3 regions of the Rahnella sp. JUb53 genome follow, and region 3 is predicted to be linked to each of the others. Evidence: riboswitches for the same ligand, from Rfam matches in the RefSeq annotation. Region 3 holds a riboswitch; each other region holds the start of a gene.
The links. A riboswitch is a leader RNA that binds a small molecule or an ion and turns the genes downstream of it on or off. The one in region 3 is predicted to bind thiamine pyrophosphate.
Positions count from the first base shown of each region.

Region 1 (3,277 bases), on a different contig from region 3:
ACAAAGCACGCAGGTAACGGTCGTTTTTCAACTCATTCATTCTTGCTCTTTCCTTCAATATTCGGGCCGCACGACAATCATATGACGGCATTCTATCACGCAAAACTGACGCTAGACCTCGTCGTCTTCGCTTTCTGCGCGGCACTGCGCAACTGTGTCTTCAATCAGACGACGGGCAATCGTGCCAGGCGGTGGCAGCTGTGGCAGCTGGTCAAAGCGGTACCAGTCAGCGTTAAGCAGCTCTTTCGGGTCGTGTTTAATATCGCCGCTGTCGTAATCCGCCATAAATGCCATCATCAGCGAATTGGGGAACGGCCACGGTTGGGAACTGACGTAACGGACATTCTTCACGCGGATATTACTTTCTTCCATGACCTCGCGAGCCACGGTTTCTTCCAGTGTTTCACCGACTTCAACAAATCCAGCCAGAACCGTGTGAATGCCATTACGATGACGGACGTGCTGCGCCAGCAAAATCTCATCACCTTTGCGGATTGCTACAATGATGCAGGGTGCAATCTGCGGGTAATAGCGTTCGCGACAATTCCCGCAAAGTGCGGCCCACTCGGTCTTACTGACGTGCATTTCATGCCCGCAGTATCCGCAGAACTTATGAGAACGATAAAACTCTGACAGCTGCACACCGCGCCCGACCAGCTGGAATAATCCGCGATCTTGATCCAGCAGCTGACGGGCGGAAACCATATGATTTGGCATTGTCTGACGGACCAGCCAGACAGGTTCACCCTGCCATTCGCCAATCTGACGCGCCGTTTTACCGGTCAGAGAATATTGTGCGGCGCTGCCAAACGGCAGTTCGCCCTCAGGCAGCCACAGCTTGCCTTCCTGGCTGATAACCCACCAGCCGTTATGTTGCTCAGTAATCTGTAATTCCATAATTGTTGTTGCATAACCTCGTCGGGACTGACAATCTGAGTAAGATATTCACATATTAGTAACTTTTAGTTACTTTTTTATCGCTCACGGAGTCAACCATGCTAAATCGTCTGGAAAGACTGACCCAACGCGTTGGTGGCAGTAATGAGTTAGTGGATCAATGGCTGCACGCGCGCAAAGAGCTGCTGGTTTCGTACTGCACTTTGGTCGGCCTGAAACCCAATAAAGAAAAACATACCCCTCTCAACGAAAAAGCGCTGGATAACTTTTGCCATAACCTGGTGGACTATCTTTCAGCCGGTCATTTCCATCTGTATCAGCGGATCATTGATGAAGTCGAAGGTGCGAACAGTCCGATAAAATTGCAGGCTGCGAAAATATACCCTGCACTGGAGCTGAACACTGAAGCTATCATGGCTTTCCATGATAGTTACACTGAAAATGATATTGATGATGACAATGCTTTCGCATTTCATTATGCATTATCCGATGTAGGTGAAGCGTTGGATGCGCGTTTTCAGCTGGAAGATCAATTGATTATTCTGGCATTTGACCGCAGCAATCATGAAGAAAAACCACCTGCAAATGAAGAACATCTCGCCAGACCGGCTTAACGCTTTGTCACATTAAAACTCTGCACCTGTTTGTAGTTTTAATTGTAGTTTTAGTTGTAGTTTCAAAAAACGCCTCCTATATTGAGGCTTCTTGTCGGAGTGCCTAGCGCATAATTTTCTCGCGAAGATTACGCCAGGCTGAGACCGTTAATTCGGGATCCGCGGAACCTGATCGGGTTAGTACCCGCGAAGGGAACAAGAGTAATGTTATGCGTTCAGCTCACTCTGGCATTCGCCTGCATCAGGCCGCCTGTGCTGCACCGCCCATTTTTACTCCTGCCGTAAACCTCCAGACAAGCAATTTTCCATCACGTTTTTTTGCGAGGAATTTGCTATGTCGAGTACCCAGAAACCCGTTATTTCCGAAAAGAAAGCGTCTAATCGCCGTGAACAACGCGCGCAGGCTCAGTCGTTTATCGACAGTCTGCAGGGCGAAGCCTTCCCCAACTCCCGCCGTATTTATCTTGAAGGTGACCGCAAAGATATTCGCGTGCCGATGCGTGAAATCCAACTCAGCCCGACACTGGTCGGCGGTGGCAAAGATAATCCGCAGTTCGAAGAAAACGAAGCCATCCCTGTTTATGACACCGCCGGATCTTACGGGGATCCGTCGGCAGTTATCGACGTGCATACCGGTCTGGAAAAATTACGTGCCCGCTGGATAAAAGAGCGTGCGGACACGGAGGAACTCCCACAGGTCAGCTCCGGCTTTACCCAGCAACGGCTGGCGGACGAAGGGCTGGATCATCTGCGCTTCGAACATCTGCCGCGTCCGCGAAAAGCCATGTCTGGCAAAAATGTTACGCAGCTGCATTACGCACGCAAAGGCACGATTACCCCGGAAATGGAGTTCATCGCCATTCGCGAAAACATGGGCCGCGAGCGGATCCGTGGCGAGATTTTGCGCCAGCAACACCCCGGTGAAAGCTTTGGCGCGCATTTGCCTGCCAATATCACCGCAGAGTTTGTGCGTCAGGAAGTCGCCGCCGGGCGTGCGATTATTCCTGCCAACATCAACCATCCTGAATCAGAGCCGATGATCATCGGGCGTAATTTCCTGGTGAAAGTGAACGCTAATATCGGCAACTCAGCGGTGACATCATCCATAGAAGAAGAAGTCGAGAAGCTGGTGTGGTCAACGCGCTGGGGCGCGGACACCGTGATGGATCTCTCCACCGGCCGTTATATTCATGAAACCCGCGAATGGATCCTGCGCAACAGCCCGGTGCCGATCGGCACGGTGCCGATTTATCAGGCGCTGGAAAAAGTGAACGGCGTGGCCGAAGACCTGAACTGGGACATGTTCCGCGATACCTTGCTGGAACAGGCCGAGCAAGGCGTCGATTACTTCACCATTCATGCCGGTGTCTTGCTGCGTTACGTACCGATGACGGCCAAACGTCTGACCGGCATTGTGTCGCGTGGCGGTTCAATCATGGCGAAATGGTGTCTTTCACATCATCGCGAAAGCTTCCTGTTCGAGCATTTTCGTGAAATTTGCGAAATCTGCGCTGCCTACGATGTCTCCCTTTCATTGGGCGACGGCTTACGTCCGGGCTCAATTCAGGATGCCAATGACGAAGCACAATTCGCTGAATTACGCACGCTGGGCGAACTGACCAAAATTGCCTGGGAATACGATGTGCAGGTGATGATCGAAGGTCCCGGGCATGTGCCGATGCAGATGATCCGCCGCAATATGACCGAAGAACTCGAGCACTGTCATGAAGCGCCGTTCTATACCCTCGGCCCGCTGACCACTGATA
Region 1 covers NZ_SLYT01000018.1:6,961-10,237, forward strand. Annotated here, with positions in the region: gene hemE (uroporphyrinogen decarboxylase) at 1-40, opposite strand, end outside; gene nudC (NAD(+) diphosphatase) at 112-897, opposite strand; gene rsd (sigma D regulator) at 996-1,511, shown strand; TPP riboswitch at 1,597-1,723, shown strand; gene thiC (phosphomethylpyrimidine synthase ThiC) at 1,846-3,277, shown strand, end outside.
Region 1: it holds a riboswitch for thiamine pyrophosphate, as region 3 does, so the genes downstream of both, thiC (phosphomethylpyrimidine synthase ThiC) here and thiB (thiamine ABC transporter substrate binding subunit) in region 3, are expected to answer to the same signal.

Region 2 (3,277 bases), on a different contig from region 3:
GAAAGGCAGATTACTCAAGTTTTAAAACACCTGCAAATTAAAACGGAATTTGTGATAGTTATATTTTCATAGTTACGAGGCCTGTTCCAAAAAACATAACGCCAGAATGCTGGGGAGATACCCTTGCATTAATAAATGTTCAGGTAACATAAAACGTTATTTCAGATGCGCCGTGAACCCATTTATCCCCGGTGTAATGTCCGGCTGCAGTGTCAGTACCGGAATATCACATCACCGCCATTTTGCTGACGGCATCCAGCGCGGATTTCCATTCATCAGTGGCTGCGTGAGTTTATTGCTGATTCAGTATGAAAAAAGGCAGCCAACTGGCTGCCCTGATTGTGATGCGGTGACGAAAATTACTCGTTAAACAACTTGGTGTCGTTCGCCAGACTATCAACCACGGTTTTCAAATCGTTCGCGGTGACTTTTTGTGTATCGTTAGAAACTTGTTTTCCGAAGCCTTTACGGACGACTTTAATTACCGGTTTACCGGTTGCTGAGTCAATCAGCTCGCCTTCGAAATACACTTCGGTATCACGCGTGCGGTGGCCGGTCGCGGTTTCAGTACCGGCAATGACCAGCGCAACCGGGATCACTTCATAGAATTGCAGACCTTCAGCCGAAGTATTCACACCGGTGATTGCACCTTTAAAGATCAAGGTACGCGGCCCCGCGTGATCTGTCAGAGGCAAACGCTCAGCGAGCGCAGGTTTCATACGGCTGTTAGCATAATCCAGAACGCCCTGCAGGGTTTCCTTGCTGATTTGCTCAGTAGGCTGAGGCTCCGGATAGAACTTAATCGGTTCGTATTTGATGTAGGAGTAGTTGGCTTTTTTGAACGAAGGGTCAATCCAGCGAAGAACGGGATTGCCACCTGCAGTTTTGACTTCCTTAAGGCCGGAATAGTCCCCCAGGAAACCAGAGAATTTATCCGCTTGAGTGACGTGGTTGGTACAACCGGCTAAAAACAGTACGCCAGCGACTGCAGCAACCTGCATCAGTTTTATTCTTTTCATTCGTACCCTCGAAATATTTTAAGGAAGACCAAGTATGTATAGCACTGTTGCGGAATTTAACCTGTTAACTACAAAGAAAAATTGATATCCGTCAGGATCGCAAAAAAACGGTTGTGTGAGGTAATCATTTCTTCTTCAATTATTTTTTTGATGAATGAAACAGATAGTATTCGCCCTTTGGACTTTCCCCTGTAGCCATGATGTTCCAGCCTTTTGACAGGTAAAAATCGACTGATTTTTTACTCTTTACTAAACATTTCAGAGAGCCCTGACGGGTAAACGTCTCTTCCGCCGCGCGAAGCAACGCCGAACCTGCGCCGGTTCCCTGATATTTGGGATCAACAAACAGGTTATGCAGGAAATCCTCCTGAGTGAAAATCGAGGCGAAGCCGAGCAAATGTCCGTCACGTTCCGCGACCAGTATCTTTTCGCCGATAACCGCACGATCAAAATCTTCCAGCTGAAAATCATCCTCCAGCCATGTCCAGGTGTGCTTTCGGGAGGCCAGATACAACGTGCGTAAAAACGGGCGGTCTGCTTCTTCATAAGGCCGGATTTTGAGGGGTGATGGCAAAGAAAGCTCCTGAGAATTTTTTATCATCAAAGTCTGTGGTTTAGGTTTGTTTTCCGATACTGCCAGTGAAGTGCGGCGAGTTCAATTACGTTGACTTAACGGTTTTATATCGCATTTCCTGATTGATCTTCTGACCCTCGCCACCAATAATGCTTCCTTGACTCGGGGTGCCCGCTGTAAAGCAGGGCTGAGATTTTACCCGTATTACCTGATCTGGATTATGCCAGCGTAGGGAAGTCAGGTATCTCTCCTGATACCGCCTTCTTTAGCGCCGGTAGGGAGACTTATGAATACCCGACCTACCTTGTTGCCCGGCTCTACAGCCGCCACTTCTCTGAAACAACTCCGCCTCTCTGCGCCGCTGGTCCACTGCCTGACCAACGACGTCGTGCAATCTTTTACTGCCAATGTCCTGCTGGCGCTGGGGGCGTCCCCGGCGATGGTGGTTGATCCCGCCGAAGCCGCGCAGTTCAGTGCCATTGCTGATGCTTTGCTGGTGAATGTCGGCACGCTGACCCGTCTTCATGCCGATGCGATGCTGGCAGCTGTTCACGCGGCTCATCAGGCCGGAAAGCCCTGGGTACTTGATCCCGTCGCTGTCGGTGGCCTGAGCTGGCGCACCGAATTTTGCCTTGAACTCATCACGCTTAAACCTGCTGCCATTCGTGGTAATGCGTCCGAAATTCTTGCGCTCAGCGGACTCAGCGCGTCCGGCCGTGGCGTTGACAGCGGTGATGACTCCCTGTCAGCTTTACCTGCCGCACAACAGCTGGCGCGTAACACCGGCGCGATTGTCGCTGTCACCGGTGAAACAGATTATGTCACTGACGGCGAACGCAGCCGGTCTGTAGCAGGCGGGCATCCGATGATGACCCGCATTGTTGGCACCGGATGCGCCCTGTCAGCCGTGGTGGCGGCCTTTGTGGCTTTACCGGGCGACCGGCTGGATAACGTTGCCGCTGCCTGTCGCGTGATGTCATGTGCCGGTGAACGTGCCTGTGCAGCCGTAAACGGACCGGGCAGTTTCACGCCTCAGTTCCTCGATAATCTGTATTTGATAGATGAGCAGTGGCTGAACGGGGAGGAGAGGCAATGAAACGGATTAATGCACTGACGATTGCCGGCACGGATCCGAGCGGCGGAGCGGGGATCCAGGCAGATTTAAAAGCCTTCTCGGCGCTGGGTGCGTACGGTACCAGCGTGATCACCGCACTGGTGGCGCAGAATACCCGCGGCGTGCAGTCAGTTTATAACATTGAGCCGGAGTTTGTTTCGGCGCAGCTGGATTCCGTACTGAGCGACGTTCGTATCGACAGCACGAAAATCGGCATGCTGGCAAACAGTCAGATTGTGGACGTGGTTGCGGAGCGGCTCAGACATTATCAGCCGCCTTTTGTGGTGCTGGATACCGTGATGCTGGCGAAAAGTGGCGATCCGCTGCTACTGCCGGAAGCCGTGGATGCCGTGCGCCGTTTGCTGATCCCGCAGGTATCCATTATTACGCCAAATCTGCCGGAAGCCGCCGCGTTGCTGGAGTGTGCGACTGCGACTAATGAAACCGAAATGCGGGAGCAGGGAGAAGCGTTACTGGCGATGGGATGTGGCGCGGTGCTGATGAAAGGCGGTCATCTGAGTGATGAGGAAAGCCCTGACTGGCTGTTTGAGGCAGGTTCACGCGAGCGGT
Region 2 covers NZ_SLYT01000012.1:134,979-138,255, reverse strand. Annotated here, with positions in the region: gene EC840_RS22305 (DUF3313 domain-containing protein) at 360-1,019, opposite strand; gene EC840_RS22300 (GNAT family N-acetyltransferase) at 1,159-1,593, opposite strand; TPP riboswitch at 1,747-1,845, shown strand; gene thiM (hydroxyethylthiazole kinase) at 1,880-2,689, shown strand; gene thiD (bifunctional hydroxymethylpyrimidine kinase/phosphomethylpyrimidine kinase) at 2,686-3,277, shown strand, end outside.
Region 2: it holds a riboswitch for thiamine pyrophosphate, as region 3 does, so the genes downstream of both, thiM (hydroxyethylthiazole kinase) here and thiB (thiamine ABC transporter substrate binding subunit) in region 3, are expected to answer to the same signal.

Region 3 (3,277 bases):
AGGGCTGGCTGACGTGGGATGCAGAAGCCGGACGCGGCAAACGTTCCACGCTGAAATTTCTGTATACCGGCCTCGCACTCCAGCAACAGCGCGCCGAAGAGCTGCTGGAGCAGGATCGTATTGATCAGCTGGTACAACTGGTCGGCGACAAAACCCTGGTGCGCCAGATGCTGCTTTCCCAGCTCGGCCGCAGTTTCCGTCAGGGTAAGCATATCCTGCGTGTGTTGTATTACCGTCCGCTGATTAATCTGCTGCCCGGTACCATGTTACGCCGCTCTGAAACCCATATTGCCCGGCAAATTTTCAGCGGCCTCACACGCATAAATGAGGAAAAAGGGGAAGTCGAAGGCGATTTAGCCCATCACTGGCAGGAAATTTCGCCGTTGCAATGGCGTTTTTATCTGCGCCCTGCCATTCATTTTCATCACGGCCGTGAACTGGAGATGGTGGATATCATTGCTACCTTCACCCGGCTGAAAACGCATCCGCTGTTCAGTAATCTGAAATCAGTCACAACGCCCACGCCAAATGTTATTGATATCCACCTGAATGAACCCGATCGCTGGCTGCCGTGGCTGTTCGGCAATATCCACGCGATGATCCTGCCGCAGGAGTGGCAGTCGCTGCCCGATTTTGCCCGCCATCCGGTCGGTACCGGCCCTTACGCCGTGGTGCGTAATCTGAAAACCCAACTGCGCATCCGCGCCTTTGATGATTATTTTGGCTTCCGGGCGCTGATTGACGAAGTAAATATCTGGGTGTTGCCGGAACTGAGTGAAGAACTGGTGCATTCCGGTGTACAGCTACAGGCCGATGAATCTGGCAAAAGCGAACTGGAAAGTCGCCTGGAAGAAGGCTGCTATTTCCTGTTATTTGACCAGCGTTCGCCGGTCGGACAATCCGCGGAAACCCGTCAGTGGTTGTGCGATTTACTTAATCCCATCGCCTTACTGAATAATGCCGAACCGATTTATCAGCGCTACTGGTCGCCGGCTTACGGCCTGCTGCCACGCTGGCACCATAAAGCGCCACAACCGCGTCCGCCCAGACCGCAAAACCTGACCCAGGTGACACTGACATTTTACGGCGAGCATTCCGAGCATCAGGCGATCTGCAATGCGCTGCAGCCGCTGCTGGCGTCCGAAGGCATTGAGCTGATTATTCAGGTCGTGGATTACGCGGTCTGGCACCGCGGTGACGCCAAAAGTGATCTGTGGCTCGGCAGCGCCAACTTTACCCTGCCACTGGAATTTTCACTGTTTGCGCATTTCTATGAATTACCGCTGGCGAAACACTGCTTCAGTGAAGAAATGGAAGATGACGCCGCGCAGTGGCATGCGGGGAATTTATCGATCGCCAAATGGAGTCAGAAACAAACGGTCAGCCATCAGATCCATCCTCTGTTTCATCACTGGCTGGTGTTGCAGGGGCAGCGCAGTATGCGCGGCGTGCGTATGAACACCCTCGGCTGGTTCGACTTCAAATCCGCGTGGTTTGCGCCGCCGGACAGTTAATCGGACTATCGCATCGCGCCGTTAGTCTCTAGAATGACATCCGTTCTCAACGGGGTGCCAGCACTTGTGAAAGCAAGTTTAAATATGGCTGAGACCTGATACCCGTCGAACCTGATCCGGTTAACCCCGGCGGAGGGATTTGAGACTGCGTGATGCTTACTCAAAATCCTTTGCCCTTTCATTTTTTTTGGAGCGCAAAGTTGAAAAAATTATTGTCCTGCCTGCTGTTACTTTCTGCACCTGTCTTCGCGGCAAAACCTGTCCTGACGGTTTATACCTATGATTCTTTCTCTGCCGACTGGGGTCCGGGCCCGGCGATCAAAAAAGCCTTTGAAGCCCAATGCGGCTGCGAGCTGAAATACGTTGCGCTGGAAGACGGTGTCTCTTTGCTTAACCGTCTGCGGATGGAAGGCAAAGACAGCAAAGCCGACGTGGTTCTCGGGCTGGATAACAACCTGTTGCAGGCAGCTGAACAAACCGGATTATTTGCCAAAGCGCCGAAAACCGCTGCCAGACTGACCGTACCAGGCGGCTGGGACAACACCACGTTCGTGCCTTACGATTACGGCTATTTCGCGTTCGTCTATGACAAAAACAAACTGAAGAACCCGCCAAAAAGCCTCGATGAGCTGATCAACAGCGACCAGAAATGGAAAGTCATTTACGAAGATCCGCGCACCAGTACACCGGGTCTGGGCCTGATGTTGTGGATGCAAAAAGTCTATGGCGACAAAGCACCGCAAGCGTGGGAAAAACTGGCGAAGAAAACCGTTACCGTCACCAAAGGCTGGAGCGAGGCTTACGGTTTATTCCTCAAAGGTGAAAGCGATCTGGTGCTGAGCTACACCACGTCTCCGGCTTACCACATCGTGGAAGAGAAGAAAGATAACTACGCGGCAGCAGATTTCACCGAAGGCCATTATATGCAGGTCGAAGTGGCGGGTCAGTTGGCGAACAGCCAGCAACCGAAACTGGCTGAAGAGTTCATGAAATTCGTTACTACGGAAGATTTCCAGAAAGTGATCCCGGCCGGCAACTGGATGTATCCGGTGATCAACACCCCGCTGCCTGACGCTTTTAAACAGCTGACGATCCCGGCTAAATCCCTGCAATACAGCGCACAGGATGTCGCCACTCACCGTTCACAATGGATCCAGGCATGGCAGAACGCCGTCAGCCGTTGATCCCGCGCTGGTTGTGGCCGGGCGCCATCGCCTCGCTGCTGATGTTGCTGGTGGCTATGCTGGCGTTAGGCTCTCTGTGGCGTCATGCGCCACAGATGAGCGGCGCCTCGCTGTGGCAGGATCCTTATCTCTGGCATGTGATCCGCTTTACCTTCTGGCAGGCGCTGCTTTCGGCGCTCTGTTCTGTGCTGCCCGCCATTCTGCTGGCGCGTGCGCTGTTCCGCCGCCGCTTCCCCGGACGTCAGCTGTTACTACGTTTATGCGCGATGACGCTGGTATTACCGGTTTTGGTGGCAGTCTTCGGCATTCTCAGCGTTTACGGACGACAGGGCTGGCTGGCGCAGATTTGCGGCTGGCTGGGCGTGGATTACCGTTTCTCGCCTTATGGTTTACAGGGCATTTTACTGGCTCATGTGTTTTTCAATCTGCCACTGGCAGCCCGACTCTTATTGCAGGCGCTGGAGAATATCGCCGTCGAACAGCGTCAGCTGGCTGCGCAGCTTGGGATGAACGCCTGGCAGCAATTTCGCTTTGTTGAATGGCCTGCCATTCGCCGGCAGATTTTCCCCGCCGCTGCAT
Region 3 covers NZ_SLYT01000009.1:126,461-129,737, reverse strand. Annotated here, with positions in the region: gene sgrR (HTH-type transcriptional regulator SgrR) at 1-1,514, shown strand, start outside; TPP riboswitch at 1,555-1,670, shown strand; gene thiB (thiamine ABC transporter substrate binding subunit) at 1,715-2,698, shown strand; gene thiP (thiamine/thiamine pyrophosphate ABC transporter permease ThiP) at 2,674-3,277, shown strand, end outside.